3 regions of the Pseudarthrobacter sp. NPDC092439 genome follow, and region 2 is predicted to be linked to each of the others. Evidence: riboswitches for the same ligand, from Rfam matches in the RefSeq annotation. Region 2 holds a riboswitch; each other region holds the start of a gene.

Region 1 (7,282 bases), on a different contig from region 2:
GAACGCGGAACTCTTCCGCCGCCGGATGTCACAGGAAGGCTTCGACCTGCTGCCGGGAGAGCACGCCATCGTCCCGGTCATGTTCGGCGACGCCGTCCAGGCCGCCAAGGTGGCGGACCGCATGCTCGAGCACGGCGTCTTCGTGACAGCCTTCAGCTTCCCGGTGGTCCCCAGGGGAGCGGCCAGGATCCGGGTCCAGCTCTCCGCAGCGCATTCTGCCGGCGACGTCGAAGCGTGCGTCCGCGCCTTCATGGCCAGCCGCGCGGAGGTGGCGGCCTAGACCGCGGCCACGAGGCCCGTACTCTGCCATCATGGACCCATGAGCGCACAGTACGATGTCCTGATCGTGGGCGGCGGTATCGCCGGGCTGTCCCTGGCCTCCCGGCTTGCCGGCCATTGCAGTGTGGCACTCGTGGAGGCGGAGCAGGAGCTGGCGTACCACACGTCCTCCCGCTCCGCCCGCCAGCTGATACCCAGCTATGGGCCGCCGGTAGTCCAGGAGCTGACCATGCGGACGCTTGAACTCATGGCCGAGCGCGACTCCGCGCTCCGCGAACCGGTCCTCACACCCCGCAGCTTCATGCTGGTGGGCTCGGAGGCTGCCGTGGCGGCACAAGCCAGCGGACACATGAAGCCCATTACGGCGGAGCATGCGCTTGAACTGTGCCCTGCGCTGGTTCCGGATTCCTTCCAGGCCGCCGGGCTGGACACCGGATCCTTCGCGTGCAACGCGCCGCTGCTCCTGGCGGACCACCGCCAGCGCGCCCTTGCCGCCGGTGCGGACATCATCACCGGCGCCAGGGTGCATTCGGCCCAGCGGCTTGGCTCCGGCTGGCAGGCGGGGGCAGGGACCGAGGCGTTCCAGGCCGGAGTGCTGGTCAATGCCGCCGGGGCATGGGCAGATGAACTCGCCGTGCTCAGCGGCGTGGAGAAGCTCGGCTTCCAGCCGTACCGGCGCACCGCGGCGATTGCCGCCGTCGACCGTCCCCTGCCGGAGTCCGCGCCGATGGTGGCGGCCGCCGACCGTACCTTCTATTTCCGCGCTGAAGGGCGGGATGTGCTGATTTCACCGTCCGAAAGCGTGCCCAGCGGCCCGGAGGATGCACGGCCGCGCCCGGACGACGTCGAACGGCTGGTGGAACTGCTGAACACGGTGACCACGCTGGGAATCACGGCCGTGCGGAAATCCTGGACCGGGCTGCGGACCGAGGCTGCGGACGGCATTCCGGTAGCCGGGTTCGATGCCGAAGCGCCCGGCTTCTACTGGCTGGCGGGCCAGGGCGGCTACGGCTTCCAGACCTCCTCGGCCCTGGCCGAACTCGCCGCGGCGCAAATCCTGGCCGGCCAGGCGGCTGGAGGCAGTCCGGAATCCCGGACAACGCAGGCGGTGGCAGCCACGCGCTGGTCCATCCGGCGCTGAAGAATGGTTGCATGAGCACCCTGATCACGAACATTGCCGAGCTGATGACCCAGGACCTGGAGCACCGGGTCCTGAAGAGAGCGGCCGTGGTGGTGGAAGGGGAGCGGATCGCCTGGATCGGTTCCGCGGGAGACGCCCCGGCCGCCGATGAGTCCGTGGATGCCGGAGGCCGTGCCCTGCTGCCCGGCTGGGTGGATTCGCACAGCCACCTGGTATTCGCCGGGGACCGTACCGCGGAGTTCGAGGCACGCATGGCGGGGGAGTCCTACTCCGCCGGCGGCATTGGCGTCACCATGGGGGCCACCCGGGAGGCCTCCGACTTCGACCTGACCCGGCTGGCCATGGGGCGGGTGGCGGAAGCGGCATCCCAGGGCACCACCTACCTGGAAACCAAGACCGGTTACGGCCTCGACGTTGAGCACGAGGCCCGCAGCGCCCGCATCGCGTCCACCGTCGCGGACGAAGTGACTTTCCTCGGCGCGCACCTGGTCCCGGCGGGCCAGGACCCGGAGGCGTACACGGACCTGGTGTGCGGCCCCATGCTGGACGCCGTCCGCCCCTATGTGAAGTGGGCGGACGTGTTTTGCGAGGAAGGGGCCTTCACCGCCGAGCAGTCCCGCAGGGTCCTGCTGGCGTGCCGCGACGCCGGACTGGGACTGCGGGTGCACGGCAACCAGTTGGGCGAAGGCCCGGGCGTGCAGCTTGCTGTGGAAGTGGGAGCGGCCAGCGTGGACCACGTCAACTACCTGTCGGAGCGGGACGTTGCCGCGCTCGCGGATACCTGGACCGGCTGGGATGCCGCCGCGGGCACCGGAAACCGCGGCACCGTGGCCACGTGCCTTCCGGCATGCGACCTCTCCACCCGCCAGCCGCTGGCCCCCGCCCGCACCCTGTTGGACGCCGGCGTCCAGGTGGCGCTGGCTTCCAACTGCAACCCCGGCACCTCGTACACCAGTTCCATGTCATTCTGCGTCACTACGGCAGTCCTGCAGATGCGGCTGAGCGTTCACGAGGCCGTCCGGGCCGCGACCTACGGGGGCGCGCTCGCCCTCCATCGGGAGGCCGGAAAGGACGCCGACGGCGAACGCGCGGTGGGCTCCATCGCCGTCGGACACCGCGCGGACCTTCACCTGCTCAACGCTCCCTCCGCCACGCACCTCGCCTACCGTCCGGGCATGCCGCTGACGTACGCTGTGTGGCGGGCCGGCGTACGGGTGGCGTAGCAGCCGGCCCCCAGACTGCAATCCCCGGAGGCCGCATGACCCGAACCGACCGACTCACGGCGATCCTGGACCTGTTGGCCCGGACAGGCCAGGTGGAAGTCGAGGAGATCGTCAACACGTTGAACGTCTCGCCCGCCACCGCCCGGCGGGACCTGGACAGCCTGGCCAAGCGCCGGCTGCTCACCCGCACGCGGGGAGGGGCGACCACCGGTGCCCTGGCCTATGACCTTCCCGGCCGGTACAACCGGGACGACCACGCAGAGGCCAAGCAGCAGATCGCCCAGGCCGCGTCCGCGCTGATTACCCCCGGTGCCGTCATCGGACTGTGCGGCGGCACCACCAGCACGGTGCTGGCGCAGATCCTGGCCACGCGCGAGGACCTGAACGCGCCGTCCAACCAGCCCACCCTCACCGTGGTCACCAACGCCATCAATATCGCCGGGCAGCTGGCCGTCCGGCCCAACATCAAGGTCATGGTGACCGGCGGCATCCTCAACCCCCGTTCCTACGAACTGGTGGGCCCCTATACGGACATCATCATGCAGAAAGTGGTGTTGGACATCGCCTTCATCGGCGTCAACGGCATCGATCCCGAGGTGGGGCCCACCAACACCGGCGAAGGGGAAGCTTCCGTCAACACCCTCCTGGCCAGCCGGGCCCGCGTGTCCTACGTCCTGGCCGATTCCTCCAAGGTGGGGGTCCGCGCCTTCGCCACCATGCACGGCTACAACTTCACCAGGCTCATCACCGACGCCGGGATCTCCGCGCGTGACAAGGCCGCCTTCGAAGCCAGTGGCACTCAAGTGATCGTGGCGCCTGCCTGACATGCTGGTCTCATCGCGCCGACGCCTCACATTCGAAGTCCTCATCGTCCTGGGCCTGTCCCTGGGCCAGTCGGCGGTGTACTCCGTGGTGCAGCTCCTGGACAAGATGTCCCGCGCGCCGCTGGCACAAGGCACGTCCACGCTGAACCGCTCCCAGAGCAGCCGCGAGTACTTCGACCTGGCCTACCAGCTGCTGGACATCATCTTTGCCCTGGTCCCGGTGCTGCTGGTGATCTACTTCCTCACGGGCCAGCGGCAGGCAGGCACCGGGGATCCTGCCCAGAGCGGGTCAGCCTTCCGGAAACTGGGCTTCGACCTGGCCCGCCCCGGCCGGGACATCCTGCACGGACTGGGGCTGGCCGCCCTGATCGGGGTGCCTTCGCTGGGCCTCTACGCGGCCGGCCGGGCACTTGGTATCACCACCGCCATCGTCCCCAGCGCCCTCGACGCTTACTGGTGGACGGTCCCGGTACTGGTCCTGTCCGCCGTCCGCCACGGGGTGGTGGAGGAGGTCATCGTGGTGGGTTACCTGCTGGACCGGTTCGGAAAATTCGGCTGGAGCGTGCCGGCTGCCATTGCCGTCAGCGCCCTGCTCCGCGGCACCTACCACCTGTACCAGGGGTTTGGGCCCTTCATCGGAAACGTGGTGATGGGGATCGTCTTCGCCTGGCTGTACACCCGGACGCGCCGGGTCATGCCGCTGGTCGTCGCCCATGCCCTGCTGGACACGGTGGCCTTCGTCGGCTTTAGCCTCTTCGGCCGTGCCGTGGGCCTGGGCTGATTCAGCGCGGTTGAAGGGAATTTGGCTTAAAGAGAATTCGGCCGCCATCGGTGGGCGACGCCGTTGTCACCCGCTGATGGCGGCCGAAGCTGTGGTGCGGTCAGATCGTGACGGGGCCAGTGGCGGTCTCGAACGTGACGGCGAGGATGCCCGGGGTGCCGTGTGGGGCCACCCAGTCCACGGCCACGTCTTCCAACGGGCGTTCCACCGGCTCGCCGAGCCATTCGGTGACGCGCTCGGGGGAGCCGGCGATGGTCAGCGAGCGCATTTTCAGGCTGCTGTTGTAGGCGTTCGAGGGGTGCAGCGAGGGATCCCCCTCCCACTTGAGCATGTAGGGGACCTGCGGATCAGCGATCAGGCCCAGGATGCCGATCTGCTTCCAGACCAGTTCGCGGCCGTCAGGGAACTTGCGGTTGCCGTTGACCGCGGAGCGGCCCAGGCGCTCCTCGAAGGGTGCCAGGTCGTCCACTTCGACGCACCAGCCCATCCAGCCGCCGCCGGCCGCGGAACGGGAGCGGACGGCCTGGCCGAACGGAGCCTTGTCCGACGCCGGGTGGTCCAGGACCTCCACGACCTCAAGGTACTTGTGGCCCGCCAGAGGGATGATCATGTTGCGCGTCCCGAAGCGGGGATGCACCCCGCCCTTAACCGCCTCGACGCCAAGGGCGGAGGAAATCCGGTCAGTGGTGGCAGCCAGGCCATCGTGTTCACAGGCGTAAGAGACGTGATCCATGCGCATGGCAACATCTTGGCACTTTGTGATCGGGCTCTCAGCTTAGGATCGCCTTACTTGGAAATAAGCGGGGAGCCGTCCCGGACGACCACCCGGAAGGGCGCGCCGGCGTGACGCCGGATGTCATAACGGGTCACATGCGTGGCGCCGCCCGGGGGATCTTTCATACACTCGGGGGAGGTCATGAGTGCCAGCAACAGCCCCGGCTTGCTGGCCGGCAACCCTCCTTCCGCGGCGGGGTGCCCCGGGTGAGGACCTGGCCTGCCGGCCTCCCGGCGGCGGGCAAGCGCGCAGAAGAGGTTTGTATATGACAGTCACCGTTCCCCGTACCGCAGGGCCCCGGCATGGCGTGGTCCGCTACGCAGGCATTGGCGGGATGGAGCTGGAGGCCGGCGGATTCCTGCCGGATGTCACGCTGGCCTATGAGACCTGGGGCACCCTGAATGCCGACGGTTCCAATGCCGTCCTTATTGAGCATGCACTGACCGGCAGTACCCACGTGACGCGCGGCGACACGGACGAGGACGGCTGGTGGGAAGAGCTCGCCGGCCCCGGCGCGCCCGTGGACACGGACAAATTCTTTGTGGTGGCCATTAACATCCTGGGCGGATGCTACGGGTCCACCGGGCCGTCGTCGCCCGCTCCGGACGGGAAACCCTGGGGCTCCCGCTTCCCGCTGGTGACCCTGCGCGACAGCACCGTGGCCGAGGCGCGGCTCGCCGACCAGCTGGGCATCCGGTCCTGGTTCGCAGTGCTGGGTGGATCCCTGGGCGGGGCGCGGGCGCTGGAATGGGCCGTCACCTACCCTGAGCGGGTCCATCGCTGTGCGGTCATCGCCATCGGCGCAGCCAGCACCGCCGAGCAGATCGCCTTTGCCCAGGCCCAGACGCTCGCCATCCGACAGGACGCCAACTACAACGACGGCGACTATTACGACGGCGCGTTCCCCGAGGGCGGCCTTGCGCTGGCCCGCAGGATCGCCCACATCACCTACCGTTCCGCGCAGGAGTTTGACGGCAGGTTCGGCCGCAACCCGCAAGCGGGCGAAGCTCCGCTGCAGGCGGAGACCCTGGCTGGGCGCGGCCGGTACCAGGTGGAAAGCTACCTCGACCACCAGGGCGCCAAGCTGGTCCGGCGCTTCGACGCCAACAGCTATATCGTGCTCACCGAGGCGCTGATGAGCCACGACGTCACCCGCGGCAGGGGATCGCTGGCGGAAAGCCTGGCCCGGACTACCGCGAGATTCTTCGTGGCCGCGGTGGATTCCGACCGTTTGTATTTTCCGGAGCAGTCGCGCGAGCTCGCCGCCGCCCTGCCCGGAGAGGTGGACGTCCACCTCATTGCCGCGCCCATCGGCCATGACGGCTTCCTGACCGAGATCGGCCAGCTCGGCGCCCGGCTGCGTGATCACCTCGGCGCATAATCCGGGCCCCTTGCAGCCTCCTGTGTGCATTTATGCAGATGCCTTCTGCACTATTTGCCGTTGAGGTTGCGCCTGTAGAAAGGCCATACTCGTGTGAAGTGGCGGTATGTTGTGTACATCACATCGCATTGCCTCATCCTGGTCGCATCTGGCGTCGACGTAGACGCCGAAGGAGTTCATTAATGAGTACGGAAAAGTCAGCCGCAGGGCGGGTCGGGGAACCTGACGTCCAGGCCAGCGGCCTTAAGAAGGTCGTTACGGCTTCCATGGCCGGCACGGTCGTTGAATGGTACGAGTTCTTCCTCTACGCCTCGGCCGCCACGCTGGTGTTCGGCAAGACGTTCTTCCCCAATTCGGGCACGGAACTGGACGGCATCATCGCCGCCTTCGTGACGTACGCCGTCGGATTCGTCGCCCGCCCCATCGGCGGCATTGTCTTCGGCCACTTTGGCGACAAGTTCGGCCGCAAGCAGCTGCTGCAGCTCAGCATCATCCTGGTGGGCGTTGCCACCTTCCTCATGGGCTGCCTGCCCACGTTTGCGCAGATCGGCTACTGGGCACCGGCCCTGCTGGTCTTCCTGCGGTTCGTGCAGGGCTTCGCCGTCGGCGGTGAGTGGGGCGGCGCCGTCCTGCTCGTGGCCGAGCACAGCCCGAACAAGTCGCGCGGTTTCTGGTCCAGCTGGCCGCAGTCCGCAGTTCCCATGGGCAACCTGCTGGCAACCGGCGTCCTCTTCACCCTGTCCTCCACGCTCTCCCAGGAGGCCTTCCTCGGTTGGGGCTGGCGTGTTGCGTTCTGGCTCTCCGCGGTGATCGTCATCATCGGCTACTACATCCGGACCAAAGTCCAGGACGCCCCGATCTTCATCGAGGCCCGCAAG
Region 2 (7,282 bases):
GGTGCCACCGTCCGGTCGCGGAGGCCGGCTGTGCGCCGGAAAAGGAAGTACACCGGAATAATGGCGACTGCGACGATCCCCAGCGCAGGCAGCGCCGCCTTTTCCCAAAAGTTCTCGCGGGCAAGCTCATATACCCAGACCGAAACGGTGGTGAATCCGAATGGACGCAGGAGCAGGACTATTGGCAGCTCCTTGACCGCATCGATGGCTACGAGAGCTGCGGCCACGGCCGCTCCGCGTCGGGCCAGCGGCAGGTGCACCCGCGCCAGGAGCCGCCCCGGCGAGGCGCCGAGGCTCAATGCGGACGCCGTCAGCGCGGGTGAGATCTTGGCAAAGCTTGCGTCCACGGCCTGGTAGGCGGGTCCCAGGAAGCGCACCACGTAGGCGGCGAGGATGCCGGCCACCGAGCCGGTCACCAGGAGTCCGGTACCGCCCGGCACACCGGCACCTTCCAGGAACCCGTCGAGGTTGGCGAAGGCAATGAGCACGCCGATGCCGATCACGGCGCCAGGAACGGCGTAGCCGAATGTGGTGGCCTGCGCGGCAGAGACCACCACCGGCCCGCCGCCCAGGCGCACGCTGTGGCCGATCGCGAGGGCAAGTGCAGCGCATGTCAGGGCGGCGATCCCCGCGACCACCACGCTGTTCAGCAGGTAGCCCGGGAAGCGGGGGTCAAGCACCGGTCCCGTGGCGGGCACGGCCTCGCCAACAGCCCAGGCGGCCAGCCTGGCAAGCGGGAGAAGGAAACCTGCGGAGAGCACAGCCAGGCCGGCGAACATCGCGGCCCAGCCGGCCCAGCCGGACAGTTTCTGCGGCTGCAGCCCTTCTCCCCGGCCGGCTTTCTGATGGAACCGGGACCGCCCGCGGAACAGGCGCTCTGCGGCGAGCACGGCAACCGCAAAGAGGAGGACCAGGACGGAGAGCTGCGTGGCCGCGTGGAAATCGAAGCTCCCCTTCCACACGAGGTACACCCCGACGGACACCGTTTGGACGTTGAAGTACTGGACGGTGGCAAAGTCCGTGAGGGTCTCCATCATCACCAGGGCCAGGGCCGCGGCCAGGGACGGCCGGGCGAGAGGCGCCAGGACGCGCCACAGCGTCCGGCCACGACTGGCGCCCAGGGTGCGGGCGGCGTCATACGTCGCAGCGCCCTGCTCGCTGAACGCCGTCCTGGCCAGGAGGTAGACGTACGGGTACAGGGTCAGCGACATGACCAGGACCGCTCCGGGCAGGGAGCGCACCTCAGGGAGCCAGGCCCCCGGCCCGAAGATGGAGCGCAGCATGGCCTGTACCGGGCCGCCGACGTCGAAGGTGGACAGGAAGACGAAGCCCAGTATGTAGGCGGGCATGGCAAGGGGCAGCACCAGCGCCCACGAAAGGACGTTGCGGAGCGGAAAGGTGTAGGCGGTGACCAGCCAGGCGAGTCCGCCGCCCACCAGCAGCGTTCCGGCACCGACGCCGGCCATCAGCAGCACGGTGGTGAGCACCATTGCACCGAGGTCGCGGGGCACGGTGCCGCTGCCCAGCGTACCCAGTCCGTCCACCAGGACGGCAACAACAGGCGTAGCCACCAGGACGGCCACAAGCAGGACCAGCGCAGACCAGAGCGGCCGCCCGTTTCCTGCCAGCATCCGCCGCCGGGCCGGCGCTGCGGATGCGGTCAGGACAGCCGGTCCACTCACTTATATCCTGCCTCGGCAAGCAGCTCGGTAGCCTCCGCGTTCAGGTCGCCGTAGGCTTCGGCGTTCAGCGGCATGCGCTTGAAGTCTCCGAAGCCGGCGATCAGCGGCTCGGGCTTGGCAGACGGATTGACCGGGAACTCGTGGTTTGCGTCCACGAAGGCGTTCTGTCCCTTTGTGGCCAGCCATTCGATGAGCTGCTGGGCCTCGGCCGCGTTGTCGGAGTTTGCGGCCACGCCCGCGCCTGAGATGTTCACGTGCGTACCGGCACCGCCCTGGCTGGCCCAGAACAGGTCAACGCCGAAATCCGGGTCCGACTCCAGCTTGCGCGCCAGGTAGTAGTGGTTGTTGATGCCCACGTCGCAGGCGCCGGCGTCAATCGCCTCGAGCAGCAGGACGTCATTGCTCATGATGTCCACGTCGTTTGCAACCCAGCCCTTGACGATCCCAAGGGCCTTCTCCTTACCGTGGAGGCCGATCAGACCGGCCACCAATGACTGGGTGTAGGAAGAGGTCGCGTCGCGCATGCAGAGGCGGCCCTTCCACTTGGGGTCCGCAAGGCCCGCGTACGTGTCCTTGGCGTCAAATTCAGCTGGATCCACCTTGTCCGGGTTATAGGTAATGGTGCGGGCACGCATCGCCAGCCCGAACCACTTCCCGTCGGGGTCACGCAGGTCCGACGGGACCGCCTGTTCGAGGGCAGCGGAATTAACGCTTGCCAGCACATCCTGCCGCCCAGCGTTCCAGAGGTTGCCCGCGTCGACCGTCATGAAGATGTCGGCGGGGGTGTCTTTTCCTTCTGCCTTGAGCCGCTCCAGGAGCTCCGCGTCATCGCCGGTGATGAATTCGACGGAGATGCCGGTTTCCTTGGTGAACTCGCCGAAGGCACCTTCAAGGTCGTAGTGCCGGGCCGAATAGATCTGCAGGTCCGCCGGCGCCTTGCCGATCCCCAGCACGCCGCAGCCGCTCAAGGCGAGGGCGGACACCGCGAAGGCGGCGCAGGCAGCGAGAAGCTTGGGTCGATGCATGAGGAGGCACTCCTGGAAGAAACGGCCGGGGCCGCGCGAAACTGACACAAAAGGAAGGTTAGCGTTACCTTACCAGAGGCCGCGGCGGCAGAAGTATATGGGATACGTCACGCCAGCGCCGCCGCCACGCCGTACGCACGCCATCGCCGGTGGGCGCCCCTGAACGCGCTCAGTTCGATTACGGAACATGACGACGACGGCGGTGCGGGCATGGGCGCCGGATGTTACGTTTTGGGAGAGTAATGAGAATCGGCGCCAAGCCCTGACTGGCCGGTCGGCAACCCTCCCTTTCGCGGCGGGGTGCCTCAGGTGAATACTCGGCATATCGACCCATTCGAGCTGCAAGCGTGAGAGAAGGAGTTCTGTCGTGTCTGACGCATCCGCCCCTGAAGAAAAGTTGTCTTACCGCCTGATCACGGGCCCTGATGACCGCGCCTTCTGTGAGCGCATTTCCGCCGCCCTGGCCGAGGGCTACGTCCTGCACGGCAGCCCCGCGGCCACGTTCAACGGCACCGGAGTCATCGTGGCGCAGGCCCTTATCCTGCCGGCCGCCATCGCATCTGCCGATGCGGCCGTTGCCACCGCAGTCGAGGACCTGGAATCGCCGGACCTCGAGTTCGACGGCGAGGGCCACGCGTGAGCTACGCGGGCGACCTCACCCCGCAGGAGGCCTGGGCCAAGCTGGAGCAGGGCGCCATCCTGGTGGATGTGCGCACGGAGGGCGAATGGGCGCATATCGGCATCCCTGACACCAACGCCACGGACAACGACCCGCTCTTTATCCAGTGGACTTTTCCCGGCGGAATCCCCAACCCTGACTTCATCAAGGACCTCCGGAGCCAGGCACCAGAGGATTCCAACGCGGAACTGCTGTTCCTGTGCCGCTCCGGCCAGCGCTCAATCTCCGCCGCCATCGCTGCCACGCAGGCCGGCTTCACGTCGTACAACATCCTTGAGGGCTTCGAGGGCGTCCCGGACCGGCACGGTGAGCGGACGGTTAATGGCTGGAAGAACAGCGGACTGCCCACCAACCTGGGGATCGCCGAGTGACGTTCAACCCCGATGCCGCCGCCTGGAATCCAGATACCCAGGCGGTCCGCGGCGGCCTTGACCGCACCAACTTCCAGGAAACGTCCGAAGCTGTCTTCCTGAACTCCGGCTTTGTCTACGAGTCGGCTGCCGCCGCGGAGCGGGCGTTCACAGGCGAAGACGAGCGGTTCGTGTATTCCCGCTACGGCAACCCGTCCGTGGCCACCTTCCAGGAACGGCTGCGCCTACTGGAAGGCACCGAGGCGTGCTTTGCGACGGCGTCCGGCATGTCCGCGGTGTTCACAGCCCTCGGCGCCCTACTGGCGGCCGGGGACCGCGTGGTGGCTGCCCGCTCGCTGTTCGGGTCCTGCTTCGTCATCCTCAACGAAATCCTGCCGCGCTGGGGTGTGGAGACCGTGTTCGTGGACGGCCCGGACCTGGACCAGTGGCGCGACGCCCTGTCCCGGCCCACCACCGCCGTCTTCTTCGAATCCCCCTCCAATCCGATGCAGGAAATAGTGGACATCGCGGCGGTCAGTGAACTGGCGCATGCTGCGGGGGCGGCCGTCGTCGTCGACAATGTCTTTGCCACTCCCCTGCTGCAGCGGTGCGGCGACCTGGGCGCCGACGTCATTGTCTACTCGGGTACCAAGCACATCGACGGGCAGGGCCGGGTGCTGGGCGGAGCGATCCTGGGAACCCGGGAGTTCATCGACGGCCCGGTGAAGCAGCTGATGCGGCACACCGGTCCGGCGCTGTCCGCGTTCAACGCCTGGGTGCTGACCAAAGGCCTGGAAACCATGGCGCTCCGTGTCAACCACTCTTCCTCCACAGCCCTGCGCCTGGCCGAATGGCTGGAGGAACAGCCTGCTGTCCGGTGGGTGAAGTATCCGCTGCTGGCGTCCCATCCGCAGTACGACCTGGCAGCCAGGCAGATGCGTGCCGGGGGAACGGTGCTGACGTTTGAGCTGGCGGCGGCCGACGGCCGGACCGGCAAGGACGCGGCTTTCGCCCTGCTGGACGGGCTGCGCATCATCGACATTTCCAACAACCTGGGCGATGCGAAGTCGCTCATCACGCATCCTGCCACCACCACGCACCGGGCGATGGGGCCGGAAGGGCGGGCGGCGATCGGGCTGAGCGACGGCGTTGTCCGGCTGTCAGTTGGCCTCGAGGATCCGGACGATCTCGTCAGCGACCTTGAACAGGCCCTGAAGCAAATCTGAGGCAGTCCCGGCCCTGGGAAGGCTCCGCCGCCCGGGCGTACTGGGCACGCAGCCAGTCCTCGACCGCGGCGCCGGGAAGGGGCCGGCACCAGTGGTAGCCCTGGCCGAGCCCCGCGTTAAGTCCTGCCACCTCGCTCGCCTGCCTATCCGTTTCCACGCCTTCGGCCACGACCACCAGGTCGAGCGCCGCTGCCATGGAAATGATGGCGGCCACCAGGCCGCGTTCCCGCGCGGAGCCCTCCCGCCCCAGCGGGCTGATGAAAGACCGGTCGATTTTTATGACGTTGGCCGGTATCCGGCTGAGGTAGCTGAGTGCGGAATATCCGGTTCCGAAATCGTCCACGGCGATGCCCACACCCAGTTTCCGGAGCCGTTCCAGGACCTGGATGGAGCCGTCGAGGTCACCCACCAGTCCGGATTCGGTGATTTCAAGCACCACGGCGTCCGGCTGGATCCCGGCCCGGGCTATTGCGTCCTGGACCTCATCGAAGATTGAGGGGTCCTGCAGCTGCCTGGCGGAGATATTCACCCCTATGGCGAGGTCGCCGGCCCCAAGGAGCCGCTGCCGCCAGACTTGGGCCTGCTGCAGGGCCTCCCGCAGCACCCAGGCGCCGATTCGAAGAATCAGCCCCGATTTTTCCGCGATGGGGATGAATTCCCCGGCGGTCACCATCCCCACGCCGGGCCGGTTCCAGCGCACCACGGCTTCAAGGCCGATCGGCCTGCAGTCCTCCAGGTCAAGGATCGGCTGGTAGTGCAGTTCCAGTTCGTCCCGTTCTATTGCCCGGGAAAGCTGCGACTCGATGTTGATGACCTCAAGGGCCCTGTGCTGCATCTTCTCGTCAAAAAGGAACGCGGCCCCTTTCCCGTCGGCTTTCGAGTGGTACATGGCAGCGTCGGAGCGGTGCAGGAGGGAGGCCGCCGTATCCCCCGGCTCCGAGAGGACGACGCCGATGCTCACGGAGACAAACAGCTCATTTCCCTGGATATTGAAGGGGTCCTGGACAGCTGTCGCTATCCGGTCCGCTATCTTCCTGGCATTTTCCTCATCCGTATCGCTGCAGACGACCACAAATTCGTCCCCGGCGAACCGCGAGGCGGCGTCCTGGGCGCGGATGACTCCCGAAAGCCGTGCGCCGAACTGGGCGAGCAGGCTGTCACCTGCAGCATGGCCCATTCCATCGTTGATGAGCTTGAACCGGTCCAGGTCCAGGAAAAAGACCGCCACGGCGCTTCCGGTCCTGTCCGCGTCGGCAAGGACCTGATCAAGGTGCGCAAGCAGCCTGCTTCGGTTGGCCAGGCCGGTCAACGGATCGATGAAGGCCAGCCGTTCGAGCTCCGCCTCGCTGCGTTTCTGTGCACTGACATCCATCATCGACCCCACGAAGCGGATGGCCTGCCCGGGCTGGCTCCGGACCACATGGCCCCTGGCGAAGACGTCCATGTAGCTGCCGTCCTGCCGGCGGAAGCGGTACTCCCTGCTCCACATTTCCCCGTCAGAGCCAAAGAGGCTGGCCAGGGAATCCAGGAGGGGCTCCTTGTCCTCCGGATGAAGCCTGGATTCCCACCATTCCCCGGCGTGAACGAATGTCTGGCCGACGATCCCGAACATGGACCGGACCGCGCCGTGCCACACGGTCCTCCCGGTCTGCAGGTCAGTGTCCCAGAGGACCTCCTGGGTGGCGCGCATGGCCAGGCGGTACCGCTCTTCGCTCCTCCTTAGCGCCTCCTGGGCCCTGCTGCGCTCGGTGACGTCGCGGGTGATGCCGCGAAAGCCGACCGGTTCTCCGTTCCTGTCCTGGATCAATGAGGCCGAGGTGGAGACAACACGCTGTTCACCGTCTTTCCGGGTCAACGTCCACTCGAAGCCCGGATCCGGAGTTTCGCCGGCACGTATCATCCTGAAATACCGGGCTATCCTGGCGGCTTCGGCAGGCCCGGAAAAGTCCTTGTTGGTCAGCGTCAGGGCCTCCTCGCGGGAGCAGCCGAAGAGTACGCAGAGTGCGTTGTTGGCAAAGGTCAGGTTGCCGGCCAGGTCGGTCTCGAAATACCCTTCGGCGATCTCTTCCAGGATCTTGCGGTAGTATCGTTCACTTTCCCTCAGGGCTACTTCCGCCTGGCGGCGCTCTCCGATGTTCTCTGCAACCCCGTACACGCCCACCACGGCCCCGGCAATGATGATCGGCATGTTCGTCACTGCGATATCAACGCGGTGGCCGTCCCTGTGCAGGTGGGTGGACTCGTAGTGCTGGGGTTCCCCGGCGGCTGCCCGCTTGAACGCGGCGGCAGTCCGGGCGATCTTCTCCGGGACAACAAGCTG
Region 3 (7,282 bases), on a different contig from region 2:
GGTCCTGCGGTTGCGGACCTGCTCTACGTAACCCCGCGCCTTGGGCAAATATTCCCCAAAAGTGCAAGACTAGAACGGACTCCCCCGCTTTATGCGGCTCGTCCATCCAGGAGGAAACCCATGTCCTTGACCCGTATGCTTGCACGGCCCATGCTGGCCTCCAGTTTTGTCCTGGCCGGAATGGACAAGCTCAAGAATTCCGATGACACCGCCCGGCAGCTTTCTCCGTTGCTCCGCAAAGCCGCCGCGGCACTGCCGTTCCAGGCTGATGAGAAGGCCCTTGCGCGCGTCATCGGCGGTACCCAGGTTGGCGCCGGGATCCTCTTCGGAATGGGCAAGTTTTCCCGCCTCTCCGCCGGCCTGCTGACCGTGGTCTCGCTCCTAAACACCTTCGTGGAATGGCGCAGCGCCGATATCAGCAGCAAGGAAGGCCGCGAGCACCGGCGCAACCAGCTCCTGAAGAACCTCTCGCTCAGCGGCGGCGCCCTCCTGGCCTCCGTGGACACCGCAGGCAAGCCGGGGCTGGCATGGCGCGCGGAGCACCTCGCGGCGGACGCCCGCAGGACCACAAACAAGAAGATCCACAAGGCCGATAAAGCCGTTCGCCGTGCCGTCGGGCACGCCACGGGGGCATAAAGCCGAATGACCGCAGCACCCGCAGCACCGGCCGGCACCGGAGCGCCCCTTCCCCATTGGCCCGCACCGTTCGCGTCGCGGCCCGTCAACGCCACCCTCACGGTCCCCGGTTCCAAATCGCTGACCAACCGGTACCTGGTGCTTGCCGCGCTGGCTGACGGCCCGTCCCGCCTGCGCGCACCTCTGCATTCCAGGGATTCGGCCCTGATGATCGAGGCCCTGCGCGAGTTGGGAGCCACCGTCACAGAGGTCCCCGGAGACGGGGCGTTCGGTCCGGACCTGGAGGTCGTTCCGTTCAGTGCCGACGCGCCGGCGGCGGACGTGGCCATCGACTGCGGCCTGGCAGGCACCGTGATGCGCTTCGTCCCGCCGCTTGCGGCGCTGCGCAAAGGGGCCGGCGTGTTCGACGGCGACCCCCACGCCCGCAAGCGGCCCATGGGAACCATCATCGAGGCACTGCAGGGGCTGGGTGTCGCGGTATCGGCAGAAGGGGGAGGCACGCCGTCGTCCCTTCCGTTCGTAGTGGAAGGCACCGGCGAAGTCCGCGGCGGCCACCTGGTGATCGACGCCAGCGCCTCGTCCCAGTTCGTGTCCGCCCTGCTCCTGGTGGGTGCCCGGTTCACCGACGGCCTGCACCTGGAACACTCGGGTGGCCCGGTCCCCAGCCTGGACCACATCAACATGACTGTTGCCGTCCTGCGCGGCGCCGGGGTGCAAGTGGACGACTCCACGCCCAACCACTGGGTGGTGCAGCCCGGCTCGATCCGCGCCTTCGACCAGCGGATCGAGCAGGACCTTTCCAACGCCGGCCCGTTCCTGGCCGCGGCCCTGGCGACCGGCGGAACAGTCCGAATTCCGGAATGGCCCGAGCGGACGCAACAGGTAGGCGACCTGTGGCGCACCATCCTCGCTGACATGGGCGCGGACGTGACCCTTCGCGACGGAACGCTGACGGTCACCGGCGGCCAGGAAATCAAGGGCGGCGATTTCGCAGATACGAGCGAACTTGCCCCTACCGTGGCGGCCCTCTGCGCACTGGCCTCCGGCCCATCGAGGCTGAGCGGCATCGCGCACCTCCGCGGCCACGAGACGGACCGGCTCGCCGCGCTCGTGACTGAAATCAACCGGCTGGGCGGCGACGCCGAAGAGACCAGCGACGGCCTGGTGATCCGTCCGGCCCCGCTGCACGCCGGCGTCGTCCACAGCTACGCGGACCACCGCATGGCCACGGCCGGTGCCATCCTTGGCCTCGCCGTGGAGGGCGTGGAGGTGGAGGACATCGCCACCACGGGCAAGACCATGCCGGACTTCCCCAGGCTCTGGTCCGGGATGCTCGCGCAAGGGGCGGAGGGTTCGGGCAGTGGCTCGGAGCACTGACTCCTGGGATGAATCGGATGTCCGAATCCGGCCCAGCAAGAAGGGCTCCCGGCCGCGCACCAAGGACCGGCCGAGCCACGATGACGCCGTTACCGGCCGCATCATCACGGTGGACCGGGGTCGCTATACGGCCGTAGTGGACGAGGATTCCGCCTCCGAACGCGTGATCATTGCGGCACGGGCACGGGAGCTGCGGCGCTCCCCCGTGGTGGCCGGGGACTTCGTGTCACTGGTTGGCGATGTCTCCGGCGAGCCCGATACGCTGGCCCGCCTGGTCAGGATCCAGGAGCGCCGCACCCTGCTGCGCCGCAGCGCCGATGACACGGACCCCGTGGAACGCGCCGTCGTGGCCAACGCGGACCAGCTGGTCATCGTGGTCGCCGCCGCCAACCCGGAGCCACGGACCGGGTTCATCGACCGCGCGCTGGTGGCAGCGTACGACGCCGGCATCGAGCCGATCCTGCTCGTCACCAAGGCGGACGTCAAGGATCCTGCGGAGCTCCTGTCGAATTACACGCACCTCGAGTTCCCCGTCATTATCAGCCGGACGGCCGACGACCGGGCCTCGGGAATCGACGCCCGCTCCGATGACGGGCTGTCCGCCCGCCTGGACAGCGACGCCGTTGCCCGCCTCCGCGCCTACCTGGACGGCAAAGTCACCGTGATGCTGGGCCATTCCGGCGTGGGCAAGTCCACCATGGTTAACGCCCTGACCGGCGCGGAGCGGGCCACGGGCGGCGTCAATGCCGTGACCGGCCGGGGACGCCACACGTCCTCATCCGCGCTGGCCCTCCGGCTTGCTGAAGCTCCCCCGGGCAGCTGGATCATCGACACCCCCGGGATCCGCTCGTTCGGGCTGGCCCACGTGGACCCCGACCGGATCCTGCGCTCGTTCCCGGACCTCTCGCCCGGGATCGAGGACTGCGAACGGGGCTGCAAGCACACCGCCAGCGCCGTGGACTGCGGGTTGGATGCCTGGGTCAAAGAAGGGCACGCAGGACCCACCGGCACCGCCCGGCTGGCGTCCCTGCGCCGCCTCCTTGGGGCGGATCCGCGCAACGAGGCACAGGAAGCCAAGGAACTCGGCAGCGTCACCTGACGCCGGATCTCCCAGCAGATCCGCGCGCAGACGGTAGTTTGGAAGCATGATCCAACCCGCTTCGAGCTACAACGATGACCTGCGCCTGGCCCATGTCCTGGCCGACTCCGTGGATGACCAGACCATGAGCCGCTTCAAGGCACTTGATCTCCATGTGGAGACCAAGCCCGACCTGACGCCGGTCACCGACGCGGACAAGGCCGCCGAGGAGGCCATCCGCGGCCAGCTCTCCCGGTCCCGTCCGCGCGATGCCGTGCTCGGCGAGGAATTCGGCAGCACCGGCCACGGCTCACGCCGCTGGATCATCGACCCCATCGACGGCACCAAGAACTTTGTCCGCGGAGTACCGGTCTGGGCCACCTTGATCGCACTCGTGGACGAGGGCGAACCGGTGGTCGGGGTGGTCAGCGCTCCCGCCCTGGGCAAGCGCTGGTGGGGTGCCAAGGGTATGGGTTCCTACACCGGCCGTTCCCTGGCGGCAGCAAGCCGGCTACGGGTCTCCAACGTCTCCAACCTGGCGGACGCATCCCTGTCCTACTCGAGCCTGGGCGGCTGGAAGGAACGGGGCAACCTGGACGAGTTCCTGGGTCTGACCGAAGACGTCTGGCGCACCCGGGCTTTCGGGGATTTCTGGTCATACTGCATGGTGGCGGAGGGTTCGGTGGACATCGCCTGCGAACCCGAACTGAACCTGTACGACATGGCCGCACTGGTGCCTATCGTGGTGGAAGCCGGCGGCCGCTTCACTTCGCTGGAAGGCCAGGACGGGCCTTTCGGCGGGAATGCGCTGGCCACCAACTCCATCCTGCACACTGAAGTGCTGCACCGCCTGAACCCCTACCTGGACGACCTCCTCTAGCTTCACCGGACCTTTCCCGGCCGAAGATTACGACGACGGGCGCCCCGAACTGAGGCGCCCGTCGTCGTTATATTCGCCCAAAGGAGCTATCAGCGGCTGCGCGTAACAATCGCCTTAACATTGCGGCCCGCTTAAACCTTGCCCGCCGGATGTCCTACGCTCTTAACCAGGTCACGAGTGCCAGCGCTAAACCCCGGTTTGCTGGCCGGCAACCCTCCATTCGCGGCGGGGTGCCCCGGGTGACGACCAGGCCGGTCCGGAGCGGATGCGGCAAGCGCGGATTCCCCGTTTGTGGAGTCCTTTCCCAGTGAGGTCTCTGTGACAACTGCCACCGTCACCCCCGCCCGTCCGGCCCTGCCCGCCGACGCCCGTATTGAAGCAGCGGCCCGGCCGCTGGCCGCCGTCACCGGCGCCGAAATCCAGGCGCCCCTGATCACCGGCGGACACGTCCGCTATGCGAACCTCGACTACGGCGCCTCCGCCCCGGCGCTGTCTGTGGTCTCGGCTTACCTGAACGAAATCCTGCCGTACTACGCCAGCGTGCACCGCGGCGCCGGGTACGCGTCCCAGATCAGCACGTCCGTTTACGAGAACGCACGGAACATCGTGCGGGAATTCGTGGGCGGCCGGCCGGACGACTCGGTCATCTTCACCCGCAACACCACCGACTCCCTGAACCTGCTTGCCGGCTGCCTCCCGCTTACCGGCGGCCGGCCCGACGGGGACGTCCTCTACCTCGACATCGAGCACCACGCCAACCTGCTGCCGTGGCAGGGCGTCCCGCACCGGAGCATCGTGGCCGCGGACAGCATCGCCGGAACCCTGGAGGCCGTGCGCGCCGAACTTGAGCAGGGCGGCGTTAGCCTCCTGGCCGTAACGGGCGCCTCCAACGTCACCGGCGAGATCCTCCCGGTGCGCGCCCTTGCCGCGCTCGCCCACCAGCACGGCGCCCGGATTGTCGTGGACGCCGCCCAGCTCGCGCCGCACCGCCGCGTGGACATCGCAGCGGACGACGTCGACTACCTCGCCTTCTCGGGACACAAGCTCTACGCGCCTTTCGGCGCCGGAGTGCTGGTAGGCCGCCCCGACTGGCTGGACGCCGGCACCCCCCACCTCGCCGGCGGCGGCGCCGTCACGGAGGCAAAGCTCGACGGCGTCAGCTGGGCTACCGGACCGGCCCGCCATGAGGGGGGCTCACCCAACGTGCTGGGCGCCGCCACCCTGGCGCGGGCCGCGCAGGTCATCGCGGGACTGGACCAGGAGCGCTGGCACACCCATGAGTCGGCCATTCGGTCTTTCCTGGTGGAGGGCCTGCAGGAGATCAGCGGAGTGAGGGTGCACCAGATCTTCAATGACTCCAACCCGGAGACGGACACCATCGGCGTGGTCAACTTCTCGGTGGAGGGCTACGACGCCGGGCTCGTGGCGGCATACCTGTCCGCCGAGCACGGCGTGGGCCTGCGCGACGGCCGCTTCTGCGCCCATCCACTGCTCAAGCGCTTGGGACTGCCGTCCGGTTCACTGCGGGCCAGCTTCGGTGTGGGTTCCCGGCTGGAGGACGCGCAGCGCCTGCTGGCCGGCATCCGGGCCCTCAGGACCACCGGCCTCGGCTGGGACTACGTGGTGGACGCCGGCCGCTGGGTGCCGGCCAACGACACCCGGACCTACCCGCACTGGGCGCCGAACACCCCGGGTACCGCCGGTGCAGCTCCCTGCACGGACACCTGAGTCCTGGACCGGACGGGGCCTGTGCCGCCGGCCGGCTCCATGTTGCTGATGCGGTAAATTCGAGGGGTAATCCTCGGCGCACCAGCTGCCCGGGCACGGGAAACGGGAGGCGGCACGGTGGTTCGGGGTGGCCCCAAGCTAGATCACGGACGACGCCAGGAGCTGGGCAGCAGCTTCCGTTCCGGCGGCAGCCACTACCAGCGGGTGCGGCCCGGATATCCCGAAGACGCAGCCCAATGGGTGGTTCCTGAAGGGGCACGGGACGCACTGGACGTTGGAGCCGGAACCGGAAAATTCACCGCCCTCCTGCTGAATCGGGGATTGGCGGTGACGGCTATCGACCCGTCCGCAGACATGCTGGCCCAACTGAAGTTCCACTGCCCTGGTGCCACGGCGGTGGCGGGGACAGCGGAGGCGACAGGCCTGCCCGGCGCGTCGTTCGACGTCGTCACTGTGGCCCAGGCATGGCACTGGTGCGATCCGCTGGCGGCAAGCGCCGAACTGGCGCGTGTGCTGCGGCCGGGAGGCATCCTGGGTCTCGTGTGGAACCAGCTGGACACGTCTGTGCCGTGGGTGCACCGCCTGTCGCGGATCATGCACGCGGGGGACGTGTACAAACCTGACTTCCGGCCGGTGGTGGGGCCCGAATTCAAGGGCCCGGAGGGGCACGTCACGCACTGGCAGGACACTGTGACCACCGAGGACCTGATGGAGTTGGCCAAGTCGCGCAGCTATTACCTGCGGGCAGGCGAGGCGACCCGCGCCAAAGTGCTGGCCAACCTGGACTGGTACCTGCACGACCATCTGGGCCACGCCGCCGGGCTCGACCTGAAGCTGCCCTACCTGACGTTGGCGTGGCGCGCCGCCAAGGCCTGACCCTTGCCCTGCCGTGCCGCCCCGCACCCGGTAGGCTTGACCTGTGAAGACCAGCGCGCCCTCCTCCTCCATCGAGGACTACGTTAAGGTCATCTACTCCTTCACGGAGTGGCAGGACAAGGCCATTACGTCCTCGCAGCTCGCGCAGCGGCTGGGCGTTGCAAATTCTTCGGTGTCCGAGATGGTCCGCAAACTCAAGGACCAGGGCCTGGTGGACCACAAGCCCTACAGCGCCATCACGCTGACCGACGCCGGGCTGCGGCTGGCGCTGGCCATGGTGCGGCGGCACCGTCTGATCGAGACGTACCTCGTACAGCAGCTCGGCTACAGCTGGGACGAGGTCCACGACGAGGCGGAACTGCTGGAGCACGCTGTATCGGACACGTTCATCGAACGGGTTTCGGCCAAGCTGGGCCATCCGCTGAGGGACCCGCATGGCGACCCGATCCCCTCCGCGGACGGCCAGGTCATGGTGCCGCGGGCCCACCTCATGGGCGAACTCGATGAGGGCCACACCGGCAGGATCACGAGGATCAGCGACGACAACCCGGATCTCCTCCGGTATCTGTCCGCCGAGCACATCGACATCGACGATGAAGTCGAAGTGCTGGGCCGGCGTCCCTTCGGAGGAGCCTTAGTGGTGCGGATCCGCAATGCGGGCCGAAGCAGGGACTACGACTTCGCCGAGGAGATCACGTCAGCACTCT

What was found. Region 2 has a riboswitch for S-adenosylmethionine ahead of ACIQCM_RS07845 (DUF1737 domain-containing protein). Riboswitches for the same ligand answer to the same signal wherever they lie in the genome.
Region 1: linked by a shared signal. The riboswitch ahead of ACIQCM_RS08965 (homoserine O-acetyltransferase) and the one ahead of ACIQCM_RS07845 (DUF1737 domain-containing protein) in region 2 are both predicted to bind S-adenosylmethionine.
Region 3: linked by a shared signal. The riboswitch ahead of ACIQCM_RS03645 (aminotransferase class V-fold PLP-dependent enzyme) and the one ahead of ACIQCM_RS07845 (DUF1737 domain-containing protein) in region 2 are both predicted to bind S-adenosylmethionine.

Annotation. Positions count from the first base shown of each region.
Region 1 covers NZ_JBIVQB010000003.1:171,784-179,065, reverse strand. The annotation lists gene ACIQCM_RS08995 (glycine C-acetyltransferase) at 1-280, shown strand, start outside; gene ACIQCM_RS08990 (NAD(P)/FAD-dependent oxidoreductase) at 320-1,420, shown strand; gene hutI (imidazolonepropionase) at 1,432-2,643, shown strand; gene ACIQCM_RS08980 (DeoR/GlpR family DNA-binding transcription regulator) at 2,679-3,467, shown strand; gene ACIQCM_RS08975 (CPBP family intramembrane glutamic endopeptidase) at 3,469-4,248, shown strand; gene ACIQCM_RS08970 (VOC family protein) at 4,349-4,987, opposite strand; SAM riboswitch class IV at 5,161-5,276, shown strand; gene ACIQCM_RS08965 (homoserine O-acetyltransferase) at 5,289-6,404, shown strand; gene ACIQCM_RS08960 (MFS transporter) at 6,587-7,282, shown strand, end outside.
Region 2 covers NZ_JBIVQB010000002.1:643,221-650,502, forward strand. The annotation lists gene ACIQCM_RS07835 (ABC transporter permease) at 1-1,682, opposite strand, end outside; gene ACIQCM_RS07840 (extracellular solute-binding protein) at 1,679-2,707, opposite strand; SAM riboswitch class IV at 2,946-3,061, shown strand; gene ACIQCM_RS07845 (DUF1737 domain-containing protein) at 3,075-3,347, shown strand; gene ACIQCM_RS07850 (rhodanese-like domain-containing protein) at 3,344-3,757, shown strand; gene ACIQCM_RS07855 (O-succinylhomoserine sulfhydrylase) at 3,754-4,962, shown strand; gene ACIQCM_RS07860 (EAL domain-containing protein) at 4,928-7,282, opposite strand, start outside.
Region 3 covers NZ_JBIVQB010000001.1:770,877-778,158, forward strand. The annotation lists gene ACIQCM_RS03625 (DoxX family protein) at 121-636, shown strand; gene aroA (3-phosphoshikimate 1-carboxyvinyltransferase) at 643-2,013, shown strand; gene rsgA (ribosome small subunit-dependent GTPase A) at 1,997-3,112, shown strand; gene hisN (histidinol-phosphatase) at 3,159-3,971, shown strand; SAM riboswitch class IV at 4,141-4,254, shown strand; gene ACIQCM_RS03645 (aminotransferase class V-fold PLP-dependent enzyme) at 4,290-5,699, shown strand; gene ACIQCM_RS03650 (class I SAM-dependent methyltransferase) at 5,817-6,575, shown strand; gene ACIQCM_RS03655 (metal-dependent transcriptional regulator) at 6,619-7,282, shown strand, end outside; gene ACIQCM_RS03660 (fluoride efflux transporter FluC) at 7,229-7,282, shown strand, end outside.